DNA from 4 places in the Thalassospira sp. CH_XMU1448-2 genome. Region 4 is predicted to be linked to each of the others. Evidence: riboswitches for the same ligand, from Rfam matches in the RefSeq annotation. Region 4 holds a riboswitch; each other region holds the start of a gene.

Region 1 (5,102 bases), on a different contig from region 4:
CAGAGTTGGCTTTTGCCAGTTCTGCAAAATCGGAACCGTTTGCGATCTGATCCTTAAGAGCATTGATTTCGTTCAATGCTTCTTCTTTGGTGCGGGTTGCACTCGAACGTGCCGAACCGGCATACATCAGGAGAATGTGCGACGCGCGAACTTGTTCACTCATAACTGGTCCTTTCTTCCGCCAAGGCTTGCACCTGGCGGATTTTCTGCAAGATTGGAAGTTTATGGAAAACGCCAAGGGTCCAAATACATGTACAGTCGTATACTCCTGTACATGGGCTTGGGCCCTAGACATTGTCCATGCCTTGTGGCTTGTTACGACAAATTGATCCGAGATGAAAGAGAAGAGGCAGATTGATGCTTGCTGTTGTGTCCCCGGCCAAGAAGCTGGATTTTGAAACAGACGTGCCTGAAATGGCTGTTTCACAACCCGCATTTCTGGACGACACTGAAGAACTGATTGAAGTTGCGCGGAAAAAAAGCCGCAGCGATTTGATGAAGCTGATGGGGATCAGTGAAAACCTTGCTGATCTGAATTACCAGCGCTTCCAGCATTTTTCACGGCCTTTTGATCGCACCAATGCCAAACCGGCAATCTATGCTTTTCGTGGCGATACCTATGTCGGACTTGATGCCGACACCATGAAAGCAGACGACATAGACTGGGCGGAAAGTCATTTTCGCATGTTGTCGGGATTATACGGGTTGCTCAAACCACGCGATCTGATGCAGCCATATCGTCTTGAGATGGGCACACGACTGTCAAACCCGCGTGGCAAAGACCTTTATGCTTTTTGGGGTGACAAGATCGCCACTGAAATCAACAAGCTTACACAGGGCCATAAGGATCGCAGCCTGATCAATCTGGCCTCGAGCGAATACTTCAAGTCAGTAAAGACCAAACTGCTTGAAGGCCCGGTAATTACGCCGGTATTCAAAGAAGTCAAAGGCGGGGCAGCCAAGGTTGTTGGCTTCTCAGCAAAGCGCGCCCGTGGCATGATGGCACGATACATGATCGACAATCGACTGGAAAATCCGCAGGATTTGAAGAAGTTCAAGCTTGATGGCTATTGCTATCAGGATGACCTGTCGAGTGAGACGGAGTGGGTCTTTACCCGCGTTCATGACCAATAACACAAACTATTTCGGTGATAACTAATGACCGACGAGCATCTTGAACAGCTCGAGGATGACAATCATCTGCCCGAGGCACATCCGTTTTCCGGGTATTTGAGAACATTCTTTCGGGGGCCGGGCCGTTCACGCAGTCTGACCCGTGAGGAAGCTTTTGACGCTTTCTCCATGATCCTGCGCGACGAGGTTGAACCCATTCAACTGGGGGCTTTCTTATTGATGCTGCGCTATCGGGCAGAAACGCCCGATGAACTTGCGGGCATGATCGAAGCTGTTCGCAAGGCCGCCCGACTTGACCCGGATGATGGTCAGGACGCTGGTGCAGAAGGGCGACCGATGCTCGATTGGCCGTCTTATGCGGCGGGGCGTACACGCGGCTTGCCCTGGTTTGTACTTTCGGCACATTTGTTGTCGCAGAATGGTGTGCCGGTCCTGATGCATGGATATAATTCCCATCTGGTCAATGGTGTTGGCACCGAAGCTGCGATCAAGGCCTTGAAACTGCCAATCGCGATGTCCGCAGAAGAAGCAAGATCAGATATTGCTGCCCAAGGGTTCGCATATCTGCCATTGCGGCACATGCACCCGAAATTGCAGGAACTGATCGGCTTGCGGTCGTTGCTGGGTTTGCGAAGCCCGGTCAATACATTACTGCGGTTGCTTAATCCGTTACAGGCGCGTGCGGCTTTCCTAGGTGTATTTCATCCGGCCTTTCTTGATGTGCATCGTGAAACCGGGAAGTTGCTTGAACTTCCACGGATCGGCGTGATCAAGGGCGGTGGCGGTGAGGCAGAACGTACGCCTTTCAAGCATGTCGACCTGCGCATGCTAGATAACGGTGAGCTTTGCGACGTCAGATGGCCTGCGATGCTGTCCAAAACGGAAAAAGAGCTCGACGAGCAAAGTCCGGTAACCCTGAAACATTTCCTTTCAGTCTGGCGCGGAGATGTCGAAGATTCTGGTGCCGAAGCACGGATCAAAGGGAGTGCTGCAATGGCGGCATTCCTGGCAGGCAAGGCAGATTATATCGACGAAGCCGAAAGGTTGGTTCAGGAATGGTGGGACAAACGCGATCGCAATGTCGGCTAATAGCTGACTGCTAGCTCATCACATCTGATCAAAAGAAAAGGGACGGGTTGCCGTCCCTTTTTGCATTTTAGAACGAAGAATTCGGTTCTTTGAGGAATGCCAGCTCTTCGGGGGTGGATACACGCCCGAGAATCTCGTTGCGATGCGGGTAACGGCCAAAACGGTCAATGATCCTTTTGTGTTTGATCTCGAACTCGTAGTTATGCTCAAGACCCGGTTGGGCAAACAGTTCCAGTGCGATTTCGTGGATCAGTTCAGATTCCGAATGCATATAGGGCATGTAAAGAAATGCACGCTCTTGCGCGTTGGACAGTTTCTTGTCCGTTCCATTTGCCACGGCTTCCTGTGCCAGTATCAGGGCCACGGTATCCGATGCAAAAGATTGCGGCTGGTCGCGGAACATGTTTCGCGAAAACTGGTCAAGAACAATGATCTCAGCCAGACGGCCATTTGCAGTCGCGCGCCAGGAATAGAGTTCACCTGCATGCGCCGCAGTGTGGAAGTCCGAAAACCGTTCGGAAATGTGGGCGTCAAGTGAGGTATCCTTGATAAACCACTGTTTTTGATCAAGTTCCTTGAACCAGAAGTCCAGAACAGTTTCAGGTTTCATGTCGTTTAGCCCTTAAACAGAATGCATTTCGTATGGTTATACGGTGTGTTAAGCAATTTTTGCCAGCGGCAAACAACCGGTCAAGTTATGCTATCCGAAAGATAGTGGGCCAATGGTTTGGCAAAGAGTTGACAGTTATGATCCCGACATGGATTATGCCTGTGTCTTGGGTGCTGATCCTTCGGGATTGGCTTAAAAGGGAACGTGGTGCGTTACGACAATGCCACGGCTGCCCCCGCAACTGTAAGCGGTCCGAGCATTACACATGCCACTGGTGAGAACCGGGAAGGCGTAATGCTTTTAAAACCGTGAGCCAGGAGACCTGCCTTTGACTGCCAGACACGGCTTGTCTGGTGCTGAACTGTTGGACGCCGGGGTGAGCGTCAGGTTGCAGGGAAAATGCGGTCTTGTTTAACCGGTATCTTGCTTCCAGCCATCCTATCGTTCTTTATCCTAACACTGCGTGTCGGGCAGTTGCCCGGTATGCATCGTTCGTGGAAGAGACGATTATATGTTTAAGACCGTTGGCAGGTGCGCTGTTGCAAGCGCCTGTTTTATATTGATGCCATTGGCCGCACAGGCCCATTTCCAGTTGGTATATACTCCGGAAGTCAATCAGGTCGTTGCTGGTGATGTTCCGGTAAAGCTGATCTTCTGGCATCCGTTTGAAAACGGACATGTCATGGATATGGCCAATCCGATTGAGTTCTTCGTCATTCATCGTGGTGAAAAGATCGATTTGGAATCAACGCTTTCTCCGACGACGTTTACCGGGTCTGAGAACTCGGCGGCGGCATTTGATGGCACGCTGACACTCAAACGCAGTGGCGATTACGTCATGGTGGTTGTGCCTGCGCCATATTACGAACAAAGCGAAGATATCTATATCCAGCAGATTACAAAATCCTATGTGAACCGGAATGAAATTCCGACGGACTGGATGGAAGCACAAGGGCTGAAAACGGAAATTTTGCCGCTAAACAGACCGACCAACATCGTCGCCGGGTCGACTTTTAGTGGTCGTGTTCTGAGTGACGGGCAGCCGGTTTCCGGTGTCGAGGTGGAAGTTGAATACATGGCTGCCGAACCGGATATGGCAAATGGCCGACCGAAGGAGCCAACTGCAAAACCAATGCCCGGTGGGGCTATTGTGGCGCTTACTGATGAAAACGGCTATTTCACCTTCGGTATTCCCAAAGCCGGGTTTTGGGGGTTTGCGGCACTTGGCAGTGGCCCTGATAAAGAATTCGACGGTAAAGAGCTTTCTCAGGATGCAGTCCTGTGGGTTCGTGCCTATGATGTGAAATAGGCGTGGGGACAAAAACAGATGCATATTGTGGACGGGGCACTGGCTCCTGAAGTTCTGATTGGGGGCGGGGTTCTTGCGGTTGCCGGGCTTGGTCTTGGGTTGCGCAAGCTGCCGATCGATAAAATTCCGGCAACCGGTGTGCTGTCGGCAACGTTTTTTGTGGCCTCGCTTATTCACGTCCCGGTGGGCCCCTCAAGTGTTCATCTGATCATGAGCGGCCTTGCCGGTCTTGTTCTTGGTTGGACGGCATTTCCCGCACTTTTTGTCGGGCTGTTGTTACAGGCGATTTTCTTCGGATTTGGCGGTCTTACGGTTCTTGGGGTCAATACGGTCAATATTGCCTTCCCGGCTGTGATTGCCGGATTCATGTTCCGTGGTGTCGTTGCGCGCAGCAACCCGACGGCTGCTGCTGTTTGGGGCGGCATTGCCGGGGCACTTTCTATCTCGTTGACAACGTTGTTTGTGGCGATTTCCCTGACGCTGAGCGGGGATTCGTTCATTCCGGCCGCAAAACTCGTGTTCTTTGCCCATATTCCGATCATGGCTGTTGAAGGCTTTGTTTCTGCCGCTGCCGTGTATCTGATCATGAAAGTCAAACCGGCCTTGCTGATGGCGGGTGATCAGGCCAATGAATATGCGGTGCAAAGCTCGATCATCCTTGCTGAACAGGCAAATGAGGCCAACAATGGCTAAGCTGGCCACAGGGATCATTATAGCCGGGGTTGTGTTCGGCGCGCATGGGGCTCAGGCGCATAAGGTGATCGCGTCTGTCTTTCCAAGTGGTTCGAATGTCGAAGGGGAAATCGGGTTTTCCAACGGAGATATGGCTGCCGATACGGTGGTTGAGGTGTTTGACAATCAGGGGAACAAGATTGATCAGATCATGACCGATGGGGACGGATTTTTTATCTATACGCCAAGTGAGAAGGTCGATCTGGTCTTTCGGGCGGATCTGGGCGC
Region 2 (5,102 bases), on a different contig from region 4:
TCGCGGCCGCGGATGCCATGGACAAGGTCAAGGTTCTGCACGCTGGCACCAAAATGGATGGCGACAAGCTGGTTGCGACCGGTGGCCGCGTTCTTGGCGTAACCGCACGCGGCACGACCGTTACCGAAACCCAGCAACGCGCCTATGAGGCCGTTGATGCAATTGACTGGGACGGTGGTTTCTGCCGCCGTGATATCGGCTGGCGCGCAGTTGCCCGCGAACAGGCATAAGCCGTTCCAGATCGGATTTCCAAAAGACCGGGTTACGCAACCCGGTCTTTTTTTATGCCCGCATGGCCCGATGTTCCGACGTGATAGCGGATATGACAGCGGCCCTGATCATCAATTTCGATATCGGCGGCAACCCCGAAAACATCGCGCAGATTTTGCGCCGTTAAAATCTGTTCCGGTGTTCCGACCGCAATCAGTTTACCACGATCCATCATTGCAATGCGGTCACAGAACATCGCGGCATGGTTCAGATCATGCAGGGCGGCCACCACCGTCACCGGAAGCGCGCGCACCAGTTCAAGCAATCCCAACTGGTGATGGATGTCGAGATGGTTGGTTGGTTCATCAAGCAACAAAAAGTCAGGCTGCTGGGCCAGGGTACGCGCGATATGCACACGCTGCTTTTCCCCGCCCGACAGGGTCTGCCACATACGATCTGCCATCTGGGACATTTCGACACTGCCAAGCGCATCCGCAACGATTTCATCATCACGTTCAGACCATGGTGAAAGCAAACTCAGATATGGCGTTCTGCCAAGCGAAACCGCCTCGCGTACCGTAATACGGTCAATCGTATCGGCCTGCTGTTCAACAAAACCGATCTGTTGCGCCAGATTGCGACGCCCGATCTTTTTCATGGCCTGACCAACAAGCAACGCCTGCCCTGTTGAGGGTGCACGAATACCGGCAAGAACCGTCATCAGGCTGGTTTTACCCGACCCGTTCGGCCCGATCAGCCCCAGAAACTCACCCCGCTCCACGCTGAGTGACACATCACTGATGATTTTCTTGAACCCGGCATTCCAGCCGACATTGCGCAATTCAAGGGTCATCGCAGAACCCTTCCATGACAAAGGATAAGCGCAAAGGCCGGTGCCCCGATCAGGGCTGTTATCACCCCGATTGGCAATACCTGACCATCAAGAATGATGCGCGACACGATATCAGCCGCCACCAGGAACATCGCCCCGATCAGGGCGGATACCGGCAACAACAGCCCGTGGCGCGTTCCGACAAAAAAGCGCGCAGCATGCGGGATGACCAAGCCAACAAACCCGATGGAACCGACGATACTGACCATCACGGCGGTCATGGATGCCGCAACGGCAATCAGGACCACGTAAACCCGGCGAACCGGCACACCAAGCGATGCGGCTGACTCGACACCAAAGGTAAAAGCATCAAGCGCACGCGCATACCAAAGACACACCAGCAATCCGATCACCGCGACCGGAAGCGCAAGATAAACATCGGGCCAGCGCACCCCGCTGAGGTTGCCAAGCAACCAGAACATTATGCCGCGTGCCTCGTCTGCGGTCGCGGCCTTGGTGACGATGAATGATGTCAGCGCGTTAAAAAGTTGTGATCCGGCAACACCGGCCAGAATAATTGCCCCGGCACTCCGTCCCGCCGGAATAGCCAAAAGCGCAACAAATCCGAATGCCACCAGTGCACCGACAAAGGCCCCAAGGGACAGGGATACCATCCCCGCACCAAAACCAAGGATCGCAACACTGACCGCACCGGTCGATGCACCTGCCGAAATACCCAGCAAATAGGGATCGGCCAGACTGTTGCGCAACAGCGCCTGCAAAACCGCACCTGACAACGCCAGCGATGCACCACAAGCGGCGGCCACAAGCGCCCTTGATATGCGGTAATTCCAGATGATCCCCCCATCAATCGGATCAACGTCGAAACCGGCATTCCAGATGTGATTGGCAATGGTGTGAAGAACCGTGCCAAGGGGGATTTCCGTTTCCCCCTTGGCTGCGGCAATCGCAATCACACCGATCAGCAAGACCAGTGCGAAAAAAACCGCACCGGTTCGCACAAGATATGCCCGTCCCGCCCGTCTTTGTGCAGGCGGATGAACTGGCGTTTTTTCAAACATTGAATTCTCCGGGCATATCGAACGCCTTTGCCTTATGCGATCAGTTCGAAGCACTTAGTCGTTCGACGGCCTCGGCCAGTGTTTCAATCCCCTCGATCAGGCGGATTGTCGGATCCATCGACTGGGCATCCATCACAACGATATTGCCGTTTTTCACCGCCTTCATCTGGCTTGTGACAGGGTCGGTTTTCAGGAAGTCCATTTTGACCTGCCAGTCATCTGCCGGGAAACGGCGACGCCCCATCTTGCCGATCACGATGATATCGGGATTGGCACGTGCAATGGTTTCCCATCCAACGGTCGGCCATTCTTCCGGACTATCGATGATGTTGGTGACCCCAAGTTTGCCTGCGATATAACCCGCTGCGCCATTTTTACCAGCCACATAGGGATCGCTTTTGATCTCGGCACTCGAAAACCAGAAAACGGCAGATACATTATCATGTCCGCTTGCCTTCACCTGTTCCAGCGACCGGGCTTCGCGGGCCTGTAGTTTGGCAATCAGGGCTTCGCCGCGATCCTCGACATCAAAGATCTGCGCAAGATCGGTGATCTCCTGATAAATCAGGTTCATGGTAAAATCGTCATGGCGGACACCGTCGCCGCCACCCGTATTGTCCTTGCCGACGCAATCGGCCGGTGCGGTATAAACCGGAATGGAAAGTTCGTTGAACTGCTCGGTGGTTCCGACAATCCCCTTGGGACCGACATGCCATTGATACTGGGTGGCAACCAGTTGCGGCTTTTGCGCAACCACGGTTTCAAATCCCGGATCATTATCAGCCAGACGCGGAACGGTTGCGTTCACATCCTTGAATTCATCCATAACCGGGCCAAACCAGACACCGGTCCCTTTGACCTTGTCGGCAAGTCCGAGTGAATAAAGGATTTCTGTTGTGCTTTGCCCAAGGGACACGACGCGGTCCGGTGCAGAATCAAACTGAAGTACGGTCCCGCAATTGCGGATCTGAAGCGGATATTCGGTTGCAGATACACTTGCGGCAGATGCCATAGAACCAGCGGCAAACACCCCGACCGCCAGCGCACGTTTATAGTGATTGATCACTTCGACTTCCTTTCACCGATGCACTGGCCAGGATCAGGTTTCCCTGCTCCAAACACAGCACACCACAAATGTTATGTTATAACATAACGATCACGTTTCTACTGTCAAGGGACTGGCAAAAGTGTCGGGAAATGGCGGAAGATGTCGGGGTCAGAGCTCAGGTCAAACCTTGGCGAGCTCCCGAAGACCGGGACATAAGCCGACATTCTCCGGGGCACCCCGCCCGGTCCGTCGCATTCATGTCGGCAGGTCTCCTGGCTCGCGGGTCATCATGCTTTTCCTGGCCTTCCCGGGTTGGTTCCCAGTGGCATTGGTCAGAAAAACACTCACCGCCTACAGTTGCGGGGGCAGCTTCGGTTAATGACCTGTTTGACAGGTCACGTCGAATTCCCTTTATCCGATATCCGGATACCGACATCTGACGGTTAGATTAAACCAAAATGCCGGTCAAGGAAATTGGCCAATCACCAGTGGCATTTATGCAAGGGTCCATGCATAAAAAGCAGTCGACACGACCTTGAATTTGCCATGTTTCATCCCGATTACCTCCACACTGTCCGGTATCCTTGCCCGACACGTGAAACCATTGGAACATGATGCAAATGACGACTTCTGTGGAACGCAGACGCTTTTTGAAATCCATCGCGGCAGCCGGGCTGATCCTGCCGGGGCTGTCGATCTATCAAACGGCATTGGCAGAAGTTCCGGGGCTTGATCTTGGCAATCCCCAACCGTTCGAGTTTGCCGATCTGATTGCGCGCACCAAATCCATGGCGCAGGCCGCATATGAGCCCCCCGTGGCTCCGAACCCGGAAATTGTCGGGCGGATTGACTATGACACCCATGGCAAGCTTCACTACAAACGCGATCATTCGCCGTTTTCCGACGGGTCGGGCACCTATCCGGTGACCTTTTTCCATCTGGGCATGTATTTCGCCAAACCGGTCCATATGTATCTTTTGGAAAACGGTGCAGCACGCGAAGTTATCTATAAGCCCGATTACTTTGACATGCCCGAAGACAGCATTGCCCGCCAGTTACCGCCAAACAGCGGCTTTGCCGGTTTCCGCCTGCATGAAAACCAGTCGCGTGATGACTGGAAGACCCAGGACTGGGCAGCATTCCTTGGCGCATCCTATTTCCGGGCAATCGGTGATGAAGGACAATATGGCCTGTCTGCGCGCGGGATTGCCGTGAATACGGCAACTTCGGTGCCCGAAGAGTTTCCGGACTTCCGGCAGTTCTTTATCGAACCTGCAAAAAATGCCGAAGACCCGGTGACGATCTATGCCCTTCTGGATGGGCCAAGTATCACGGGTGCGTATAAATTCCTGCTCTATCGTGGTCAGGGCGTGACCATGGATGTGGAAAAGCATCTGTTTGTTCGCCGCGATATCGAACGCCTTGGCATCGCACCGCTGACCAGCATGTTCTGGTATTCCGAACAGAACAAATCATTCCGCTTTGACTGGCGCCCGGAAGTCCATGACAGCGATGGTCTTGAACTTTGGACAGGAAGCGGTGAACGTATCTGGCGACAGCTCAACAATCCCGAAACGATCCGCGCATCGGCCTTTGCCGATCATAATCCGCGCGGCTTTGGCCTGATGCAGCGTGACCGCGATGTGAAGAACTATCTCGATGGCGTACGCTATCACCGTCGCCCCAGCCTGTGGGTCGAACCCAAAGGTGACTGGAATGATGGTGCCGTGCAGCTGATCGAAATCCCGACGGATGACGAGATTCACGACAACATCGCGGCGTTCTGGGTGCCCAATGGCCCGGCCAGGGCAGGTAATTCCTATGCGTTCAAATACCGCCTGCACTGGCAGGCACATAACCCGTTCCCGGTTGCGGAACTGGCGCGTGCGACAGCGACCCGCATGGGTCGTGGTGGTGAACCGGGCACCAA
Region 3 (5,102 bases), on a different contig from region 4:
TGAGTGCGGCATCATCAATCCCGGTGCCCCGGCCTGTCCATTCGGCCGGGGTTCCGCCATAAAGCGCATGTGCAATTGCGGCGGCCGCGGTGGTATTGCCAATCCCCATTTCACCCGGAACAAACAGGTCAAGGCCCTTTTCGATTGCGCTCATGCCAAAGGCCATCGCTTCTGCGCAGCCTTCATCATCCATCGCCGGTTCCTGGCTGAAATCATTGGTCGGGATTTCAAGGGCAACTTCCATCACCCGCAATTCCGCATCAACCGATTTGCAAATCTGGTTGATGGCCGCCCCGCCATTGATGAAGTTTTCGACCATCTGCTGGTTCACACTTGGCGGAAAGGCCGAAACTCCCTGCGCGACCACACCGTGGCTTCCGGCAAAGACCGTAACGCGTGGACGCGACATGCGCGGACGCGATGTTCCCTGCCAACCTGCAAGCCACAAGCTGAATTCTTCCAGTCGCCCAAGCGATCCGGCCGGCTTGGTCAGGGTCGGTTCGCGTTCGAGTACCGCTGCCTGTGCGTCGCTATCCACACCGGGCAATTCAGCTAGAAGGGTGCGGATCTCATCAAGGTTTTGGGGCGGGTGCTTGGCATTGAACATATTGGTCTCCGGCTGGCGGCATTTCGTCGAAAGCGTGTTCCGCTTGGCTTCTGAGATGGTAAGGACTAGGTTCAGAAACCAATCAAATGGTGCGTCTTGCTGTTCATCAGGTTTCTGGTTTCCCGGTGCGGGGCAGCTTCCATCAGATGGCAGGATGACAGGCGCCGGGGAAATCGGCCTCAAACTAGGCCCATGTGCAACAGAATGCCAGTTCGAATATCGGAATTTGACGGTGCCCGAAGATCATAACCAAAACGAAACAAATATGCAAAGCACAGATCGACCGGATGCGAAGTCAAAGGAATTTGGCCGCGAAACCATCGCAGATACATCTGTTTTGACCGACTTCTGGCGGGCCATGGCTTTGCTGAGCCGGGTGCCGGTTTACCATATTGATGACTTTCGTCCTGTCATGATTGCACGATCAGTCTGGTGCTGGCCGCTTGTTGGTCTGGTGCTGGCCGGATTTGCTTTGCTTCCTGCCATGCTGGCCCATTACCTGACCGGAAATGCGGTCATATTTGCAATCTTTGCAGTTGCGTCCATGGTGCTATTGACCGGGGCCATGCATGAAGACGGTCTTGCCGATTGCGCAGACGGTTTTGGCGGTGGTGTCGATCAGGCCCGCAAACTGGAAATCATGCGCGACAGTACGGTTGGTACTTATGGCGTGGTTGCCTTGATACTTGGTCTGGCATTGCGTCTGACCCTGATTATGGCGGCTGCGGATATGGGCCAGGGGGCGGTTATTTTCCTGGTTGTCGCGGTAATTTCACGTGCCGCCATACCGGTTATGATGCGTATCCTGCCCCCGGCGCGCGATAATGGTCTGGGCAAGGGGGCCGGACGGCCCGACGGGCTGCCGATCCTGATCGGATTTGCGATTGCGGCTGCGATTGTTCTCGTCCTTTCCGGCATTGTTGCAACGCTTGCGGTTAGTTGCGGCGTTGCCCTTGCCATTTGTCTGGTCCGGCTGGTTGCCAAATGGCAGATTGGCGGGCAAACAGGCGACGTTTTGGGTGCAACGCAAATCTGTGCAGAGCTGTTTGCCGGTATCGGATTTATCGCAGCGATGACCATGGCATGATGGTAAGATGACAGCGTTTGCGATCCTTCATCGCCAAAGCCCGATTGGTCTGAGGAATATATGATCAAAGCTGAAACAACGCGCTGGTGGCTGGTGCGACATGCCCCGGTCGAGAACCCGGAACGTCTGGTTTACGGCCGCAGCGACATGCCCGCTGATTTGTCTGATGAAAAGAAATTACGTGCAGTCGCCCGCCATTTACCGCGCGATGCGGTCTGGGTCACAAGTCATCTTTCCCGGACTCTTGATACCGCGCTCAAGCTTCAGGAAGTTATTGACGAAGACGTTGTGCCAACGCGCGAAAGCGGCTTTTCCGAACAGCATTTCGGCGCGTGGGAACTGCAGCACTGGAATGATCTTCCCAAAGGTGAAACCACGCAGTTCTGGACCGATTTCGCCCGTCAGCAACCACCCAATGGCGAAAGCTTCGCCGATGTGGTCGACCGGGTTGGTCCGATTTTCAATCGTTTGAACCGATACTGGGCCGGGCGCGATATCGTTGCGGTCATTCATGGCGGAACGATCCGGGCGATCATGGCCAATGCCCTTGGCTTGTCGCTTGAGGCGGCCCTGTCATTTCATATTGATACGCTGAGCCTGACCAAGCTTGAATATATTGACGGGGTTGATCAGCCCGGCTGGCGGATCACCGGTGTTAATCAAACTTACTAAAACCGGAAACTGCGGTGTCACCATCTCGGCCCTGCAGAACCAGAAATGGCATCTATCCCGTTTGAGATGATGCCGTTTCTGGTTCTGGCCGGATCGATTTCCGGATGGTCGCGTTCAGGCCGATTGTAGTTCTGCTTTTGGGGAAAGATCGTCAAAAGCCTGTTCGGCCAGATATCGATCGAGTAGATCTGCCGAAATGTCATACTTTTCGCAGATCGCGGTCACGTCCTGAAGATAGGCCTCATAATAGGGCATCGGACGGCTGCGCGACTTGTTGCGCAAATTGGCAACATTCGGAAAATCTTCGGACAATGCCGTATTTTCAATCACCTGAATAACATTGTCGTCGATAATGGCTGCTGGCATGCCGCAATAGGTCTTGCCGCAGGCCGAGAGCATCTTGCTTGCGGTCGGAACCGAAATGCCCGGCTGGGCCAGCAATTCGTTCAGTTCCTCTTCGCCGAAATCGGAAATCGACATCAGGGTAATCAATGTCGGAAGGTCGCGGACAAGCAGCGACAATGCATTCACACGGATGCCTCGGGAATGGGACCAGATAATGGTTCCAATCACGCCCTTGGAGGCATCAAGCGCAAAGATGTTGCGAACATCACGTCGCGAAAGCGTGATCTCTGAATCCGTCGCATATTCGTGCAAGAAGGTCTGAAACGCGCGATTTTCAGAGTTCAAACGTTCAAGCAAGCCAAGCCACATATCCTTTCGGGACGATGTAACCCAGCTTGGCGTGTTCGGTTTTCGGATTTTCGATAGTTGTGCAGAAACTGCCATCTGATTATGAAAAATTCCAGTTAACCCCAAGATTCAGTTGCCACATTTTTTCTGTGGCACACCGGGTTATGATGGTTTTTGTCCCGGCGATCCCACTGGAAGGTGATTTTGTCTCACTCTAATTCCAGCGTGATAATATTATGTTCTCTTAAAGGAGGGCTCCCCTCAAGAAGACAATTCTTACAAATACTGACCTTTCGATTAGGGTGCTTCGCCAATTGGAGAATGCCCTTTGGGTTCGGAACCAAACCTGTTAGGTTCGGCGCACCGTTCGGTGATGGGAAATCGGTGCGATGCCGATGCTGCCCCCGCAACTGTATCGGGTTGGGTGATCCAGATGGACGCAAGGTCGTTCATCAGCCACCGGGAAACCGGGAAGGCGGATTGCTTTCATGCCCGCAGCCAGGAAACCAGCCGAAGGTGTCACCAGTCAAGAACCGGTGGCGACGCAATCGGGCCTCGGTGGGAGGCCATGGCGAGGAACAGACAATGACCCAAAATGACCCGCTTGGCGGGATGCACCTGATCCTTGGCGGTGCACGATCGGGTAAAAGTCGGTTTGCCGAAAACATCATCAATCATGCCGGTGGCGGGATTTATGTCGCGACGGGTCGGGCATGGGATGATGAAATGGCCAACCGCATCGACCTTCACAAACAGTCGCGCGGCGATCTTTGGCAAACGATTGAGGAACCCCTTGATCTTTGTGGCACGCTTGCAACCTGCAACCGAACGGGCGCAAAGCCGGTTCTGGTTGATTGCCTGACCTTGTGGCTGACCAATCTGATGCTTGAAGATCGTGACATTGATGCGGAATTTGATCAGCTTTGCGAACTGATCCCGACATTGAAGATTCCGGTTTTGCTGGTATCAAACGAAGTCGGTTTCGGCATTGTTCCGGAAAATGCAATGGCGCGGACCTTTCGTGACCATGCCGGACGGCTGCATCAACGCATCGCTGAACTGGTTGATCGGGTGACACTGGTGGTCGCAGGCATCCCGATGCAGGTCAAATAACAAGTTAATATATTGATTTTTAAGGATTTATAAGATGGCGCAATTGGGAAAAATCCCGGCAACGGTTATCACCGGTTTTCTGGGTGCGGGCAAGACAACCATGATCCGCAACATGCTGGAAAATGCCAATGGCAAACGTATCGCCCTGATCATCAATGAATTTGGCGATCTTGGTGTTGATCGTGGCATCATCAATGGCTGCGGCATCGAAGGTTGTGCCGAGGATGATGTCGTTGAACTGGCAAACGGGTGCATCTGCTGCACGGTCGCAGATGATTTCCTGCCGACCATTCGCGGGCTGATTGATCGCGAAACACCGCCTGATCACATCGTGATTGAAACATCTGGTCTGGCTTTGCCGAAACCGCTGGTCAAGGCGTTTAACTGGCCGGAAGTCCGGTCGCGTGTGACCGTGGACGGGGTGGTTGCGGTTCTTGATGGCGCGGCCCTGCGCGACGGTCTGTTTGCCCATGACCATCATGCGGTTCAGGCACAGCGCGAGGCTGATGAAAATCTTGACCATGAAAGCCCGCTTGAAGAACTGTTTGAAGAACAGCTTCATTGCGCGGATATGGTGGTTTTGAACAAAACCGATCTTCTGACCGACGAAGAACGCGCCAAGGTCGAAGCCGACATTCGGGCAGAGCTGAAAAGACCGTCGGTCAAGATCATCGCAACCGAACATTCTCGCGTTGAAAACGCCATTCTGCTGGGGCTTGGTGCCGCTGCCGAAGATGACCTTGATAGCCGCCCAAGCCATCACGACGATGGTCATGAGCATGATCACGATGACTTTGAAAGCTTTGTGGTGTCGCTTGATGCGGTCAATGATCCGGCTGCCCTGGAAAAGCGCCTGGTCGATGTTGTCCGCCAGTTTGATGTTCTGCGCATCAAGGGTTTCCTTGATATCCCCGGCAAGCCGATGCGCCA
Region 4 (5,102 bases):
TCAAGCCACATATATTTCTGATCGATCACACCTGTTGGCAGGTTGTGACCAGCACCAAGATTCTGTACGGCGATGTCAAAAACGAGCCGGTTATCGGTAATGTGACTGCCTTTTAGGGCAAGTCCGGCAGCAGCGCGCAACAGGGCTGCTGTTGCCGTTCCCTGTTTTTCAATCAGGCGAGTGTTTTGTTCTTTGGTTAGTCCTGGCAATATCCCGCCGCGTAACCATGTCAGGTTTGATCCAAGAGAGGTATCAAACATCAGGTAATTTGCCCCGACAAAGTTATGGGCATAGCGTTCAGGTTTGCGAATGTCCCCGTCGCGGATTTGTCGAACATAGGATGCCGGATCCGGCGCCATGTGACAGTCCTGACAAGTGATGTCATTTTGGGCGTACCAGCTGTCGCGCCATTCGACAAAGGTGGTTTGGACATGTTGTCTTGTTGTCGCCTTGGACATCGATTGATCATAGTTTTCGGTATGGCATCCGCCGCAGAAATCAGCGCTGGCAATCAGGGCATTGGTCTTGGCTGCGCCAAAGGCACGGGCATGATCACGCGGTGCGGCAAGGATCATCGGGTTGGAGAGTTGATCGACACCGGTATTCACAGCTAGGGTAAGCGCCCCATTGCCTTCAAGAGGGTCGGCATGGGTAGCGGTATGGCACATGACGCAACTGATCCCTTCGGTCTCGGCGTCTGAAGGCATGACAGATTTGAAGCGATTGGTACGTCCTGCCAGAACTTCACCCGGTGCATGACATCCTTCGCAAAACCGTGCACGTTCGATCCCGTCACGGTGCAAGTTTTCATTGGCCTCTACAGCGCGTTCGTAAACTGTGTCGCGACCGGCTATGGCATGCAGCGACGGGGCCCACTCATCAAATTCCTTTTGATGACAGGTGGCACAGGTTGCGGCGGACTGAATTTTTGACGGATCGACAAGACGACCGTTATCGGTTTGCAGTCGCGACGGCCAGAAAGGCCGTTCTGCACCATTTTCATCCGGTCCAAAGGGCAACTGATAGAACGGGATATTGACAAGGTCGATGCCCGGTTCCGGCGCGGGAGGGCGTAGAAGATAAAGGGAAACGACAATCAGGATGCCAATGATACAGCCAGATATCAAAAGCGGGAGATTGGCTTTGAGTTGTCTTTTCATTTTTCCCCCCGGTTTAAACGCGGGGTCGGGTTACGCCAGTGCCGCAACCCCAGATGAACAACCAGACCGATGATGGCAGTGAGGGCCCCCCATAAATGCACAAAAGTCAGGAGATAGGTTGTTTCGAACTGCCAGAACCAGATTTTCCCGGTCAGGTAGATTGCAGGGGGCACGACCATCAGCCATCCGGTTGCGATGATCAGAATGTATTTTGCAATCATTAACCAGCTCAGTCCGGTGAATATTTTGCGCTGACTTGTCGCAAGCCCCTGTTTGATATGGCTGGCGATCCAGACAAGAAACAGGACAGTAAAAATCAGCCCGACAAATAGATGAAACAGCAAAACAGTTTCACCAGCGTTCCAGTTATGTCCGGCGAAGAATTCCAGATAAAGTCCGGTGCCAAGCAGGAGGGCAAAAAGATATGTCAGAACCTGCATCCGAGAGTTCGCGCGGATCAGGCTCATTACACCTGCACGTGCAGGAACGTACTGGACAGTTGAAAGCGGGAAAGTTGTGTTTTTTGTCGTCATGGCTGTTCTTGCTGGTCGTCAAGCCGGGCGGACTTCAATGTCCGCCGGCTTGATTGATTGCGGGACAAATTAGCCGCGGATATTGACTTTGTTCTGGGCTGCGGCCTGCAGGATCATTGCGACAATCCGGTCGGCAATATCCTGGGCCTCGTTGCCCAGTGCATCGGCTTCTTCAATGCCGAATTTTTCACCGGATTTTTCGCGGGCATAGGTATCCTCAACCAGCGAAAGAAGTTCTTCGAAGCCTGATTTGATCCGGGTATCAAGATCGGGATTATCAGCGGAAACAACTGGCGAGATGGCGCTGAAATACATTTTTTTGCACCCGCCCATGATCCCCTGAACATCGGCAAGGCGGCTTTGCGCGACAAAGGCACCGACTTCTCCGGTGATGAACTGGGATTCCTTCCACTCACCGAAATAGTCGCCAACTGTTGGTGTCATTGTCACAACCGAGGTAAAGGCATCGTCACGGTTCGGCTTCCAGACCGACATGTCGCTATGCAATTTTTTGGCCCAGTGCGTCAGGGCCTGTGCCGCACCAAGTCCGAGATTGGCATCAAAAAGCATTTCTCCCGGTGCTTGTTTGCCATCGTCATTGAGGTCTGCGACCAGCTTGATATGGCTTTCCTCCATGCCCCAGAACAGGGGTTCCGTGATGCCGTGGAAAAGGTTTCCCGGCCGGGAAAGCACGGTTCCGTCAGGGAGCGTCAGATCGTATTGGGCGATATCCTCGCTTTCGGTTCCGGGATTGCCAGCATCAAGAATCAGGTCATATTTTGCGGTTTCAGGAATCCCGGCAACGATACCTTCAATGGTTTCATACTGGTTGGATGCTTCCAGCCAGAGTGTCCTGATATTTTGTATCTGCCCGGCCAGAACAGGGCCTTTGGCCTGCCAGGCAGCAGGATAGTTTCCATCATGTGATGCGATGATGTCGGCATAGGCAGACACTGCATTTTCAAGCAAGGTTGCCTGCGAGATCAGTCGTTCATTATGATCAAGAGTGAACTGTTTGACATTTTCAAGGCCCCTGATTTCCGCATCATCAGTTGCAAAGGCATTGCCCGAGATTGCAAGACACGATGCCAGTGCGGCGGTCAGAAGAACGGGTTTCTTGAACATATTCCTACCTTTCAGATCAAAAAATGGCGGTTGCGGTGAAACAGACGGGGTTGCGAATACGGCCCGCCTGTTTCGCCGAATAATCGGTGCGGGAATATTTGTGATAACAATTATCATTTGCGAAAAGAGGCGAACTTGATGCTGGTCAAGTCAAACCGGCCGGGCTTTTATCGCGCCAGGCGATTTGACGATGATCAAGTTCACGGGCTGGTGCAGGTGTCTTAATCCATCGGTTACCCGCATTGAGCGAAAGGTCACGGGGGTTGGATCAAGGTCCGTGGCCGTGGCCTTTTGCCTTTGGGGAATAGTGAGTTTTGCTAACGGAATGCGGTGAAAATCCGCAGCGGTCCCGCCGCTGTAACCGGTATGCTGCAAACAATGCCAGAGCGGCAGTCACTGAATGAGAAATCCATTCGGGAAGGCAGTTTGGAGCGTTCCGACCGGGAGCCAGAAGACGAGTAAAACACGTTTCAACAAGATTGTGTGCCGATGGAAAAGGTCATGGCAGAACTGCCGCAATCTTGCCTTTCCAGGAGAAGGTTGAATGTTGGAAACCCGTGCAAAGCACGAAAAGACAAATATTTCAGAGGGCATCCAGTCGCTTGATGATATCCGGGCGTTGCTCGGGTCATTGCCGATGGCCGATGAAGGGCCGGTGATCAAGGCACGGCAAAGGGACCTTGAACTGACAAAGCCGCGCGGCAGTCTGGGCAGACTTGAGGAAATTGTTTTCTGGTTGTGCCGATGGCAACAAAGTGACGTTCCGCAAATGGATTACCCGCAAGTTTGTGTCTTTGCAGGAAACCATGGAATTGTGCAGCATGATGTTTCTGCTTTTCCACCGTCCGTCACGGCATTGATGGTTGATAACTTTGCAAAGGGCGGGGCCGCGATCAATCAGTTCAGTACGGAACTTGGGGCCGAGGTGACAGTGCGAGCCCTTGATCTGGACTGTCCGACCCGTGATTTCACCGTTGAAGCAGCGATGAGCGAAGATGAATGCGTTGATGCTTTTCGTATCGGCATGGAGGCAGTGAACCCGGATGCCTCGTTCCTGTGTCCGGGGGAAATGGGGATCGGGAATACAACATCTGCTGCGGCAATTTGCCATATCATGTGGGATGGTACGCCGGGCGACTGGGTAGGATCGGGAACAGGTATCAACCGCGATCAGTACAAGCGGAAGATCAATATCGTGAAGCAGGCAAAAGCCTGCCACGATATGTCGGTGAAAGATGGTCTGGACGTTTTGCGCTGTGTCGGAGGCCGGGAAATCGTTGCGATGGCCGGGGCGATTATCGCCGCCCGGCTGTTAAACATTCCGGTTATGCTTGACGGGTTTATATGCAGTGCGGCAGCGGCCACACTGCATGAAACATCTTCCAAAAGCCTGATGCATTGCATGGTCGGGCATGGATCAGCGGAGCCGGGGCACAGGTTATTGCTGGACCGGATCAGAAAGCGTCCGTTGCTTGATCTTGACCTTCGTCTGGGCGAGGGCACCGGAGCCGTGCTTGCCGGGTTGATTGTCCGGGCTGCGGCACAGTGTCACAATAATATGGCAAGCTTCGGAGACATCGGGATCACTCGCGATACGCCATGTGAGAAGCAGGCTTAAAGGTATCAGGCCGACATCCTCTGGTCCGAAATATCGCCGGAGGATGTTGGCCTGAAAATATGTAAAGGCGTTACGCCGCGTCCGTTAAAGATGTGCTTGACCGGGCTGTTTGGGCCGCCCGGTCCTTTCGGATCATGTTGCGCAAGCGTTGCATGACATCAAGGTTGTTATGCTCCATGGCTTGCAAGGACTGAAGGGCAAGATCAAGTTGCCCCTGACGATAAAAGTTCACGGCTTTGCGGGCATTGTCGTGGACTTGGCGATGCGGGATTTCAAGCGCCTTGAAATCAACCATATCGGCAAAAAGACCGTGGCCACTGCCATCGTAATACCACTGCCCCAATCGGCAGTCGGTTTCCGGCGGAAAGTCTGCTTCGGTTGCATCCGATAACCCCATGAAAACCCGATAGACTGCAAGCTTGAGTTCAAGTTCTTCAAGGTTGGCTAGTTCTATTTCACTAAGAATGGCAGCCATCGACATTGCGGACTGTCCTTCGGTCGAAATATCAAGGATATGCTGGGTTCTTGTCAGAAGTGTATTGGCATCTGATTCCAGATCAGAAGCAGAGCCCGCATTGGTTTTCATGTCACGATCGGCACTATCGGCTTGTGACTGGATCTTACGAACCAGCTTGCCGATTTCCAAAGTTGCTTCGGTTGCGCGAT

The links. Region 4 has a riboswitch for cobalamin ahead of cobT (nicotinate-nucleotide--dimethylbenzimidazole phosphoribosyltransferase). Riboswitches for the same ligand answer to the same signal wherever they lie in the genome.
Positions count from the first base shown of each region.
Region 1: linked by a shared signal. The riboswitch ahead of WA318_RS10225 (DUF4198 domain-containing protein) and the one ahead of cobT (nicotinate-nucleotide--dimethylbenzimidazole phosphoribosyltransferase) in region 4 are both predicted to bind cobalamin.
Region 2: linked by a shared signal. The riboswitch ahead of WA318_RS14935 (ABC transporter substrate-binding protein) and the one ahead of cobT (nicotinate-nucleotide--dimethylbenzimidazole phosphoribosyltransferase) in region 4 are both predicted to bind cobalamin.
Region 3: linked by a shared signal. The riboswitch ahead of cobU (bifunctional adenosylcobinamide kinase/adenosylcobinamide-phosphate guanylyltransferase) and the one ahead of cobT (nicotinate-nucleotide--dimethylbenzimidazole phosphoribosyltransferase) in region 4 are both predicted to bind cobalamin.

Region 1 covers NZ_JAYMEA010000002.1:621,693-626,794, forward strand. Annotated here, with positions in the region: gene WA318_RS10205 (peptidylprolyl isomerase) at 1-163, opposite strand, end outside; gene yaaA (peroxide stress protein YaaA) at 358-1,134, shown strand; gene WA318_RS10215 (glycosyl transferase family protein) at 1,159-2,223, shown strand; gene WA318_RS10220 (DUF924 family protein) at 2,291-2,833, opposite strand; cobalamin riboswitch at 2,985-3,177, shown strand; gene WA318_RS10225 (DUF4198 domain-containing protein) at 3,345-4,142, shown strand; gene cbiM (cobalt transporter CbiM) at 4,161-4,835, shown strand; gene WA318_RS10235 (cobalt ABC transporter permease) at 4,828-5,102, shown strand, end outside.
Region 2 covers NZ_JAYMEA010000003.1:520,184-525,285, forward strand. Annotated here, with positions in the region: gene purD (phosphoribosylamine--glycine ligase) at 1-230, shown strand, start outside; gene WA318_RS14925 (ABC transporter ATP-binding protein) at 263-1,063, opposite strand; gene WA318_RS14930 (FecCD family ABC transporter permease) at 1,060-2,124, opposite strand; gene WA318_RS14935 (ABC transporter substrate-binding protein) at 2,165-3,190, opposite strand; cobalamin riboswitch at 3,418-3,621, opposite strand; gene WA318_RS14940 (glucan biosynthesis protein) at 3,793-5,102, shown strand, end outside.
Region 3 covers NZ_JAYMEA010000001.1:237,719-242,820, reverse strand. Annotated here, with positions in the region: gene cobT (nicotinate-nucleotide--dimethylbenzimidazole phosphoribosyltransferase) at 1-607, opposite strand, end outside; gene cobS (adenosylcobinamide-GDP ribazoletransferase) at 873-1,694, shown strand; gene WA318_RS01100 (histidine phosphatase family protein) at 1,755-2,366, shown strand; gene WA318_RS01095 (hypothetical protein) at 2,481-3,155, opposite strand; cobalamin riboswitch at 3,399-3,588, shown strand; gene cobU (bifunctional adenosylcobinamide kinase/adenosylcobinamide-phosphate guanylyltransferase) at 3,645-4,172, shown strand; gene cobW (cobalamin biosynthesis protein CobW) at 4,207-5,102, shown strand, end outside.
Region 4 covers NZ_JAYMEA010000007.1:245,127-250,228, reverse strand. Annotated here, with positions in the region: gene WA318_RS20275 (multiheme c-type cytochrome) at 1-1,160, opposite strand, end outside; gene WA318_RS20270 (hypothetical protein) at 1,157-1,693, opposite strand; gene WA318_RS20265 (imelysin family protein) at 1,763-2,818, opposite strand; cobalamin riboswitch at 3,141-3,274, shown strand; gene cobT (nicotinate-nucleotide--dimethylbenzimidazole phosphoribosyltransferase) at 3,363-4,436, shown strand; gene WA318_RS20255 (methyl-accepting chemotaxis protein) at 4,507-5,102, opposite strand, start outside.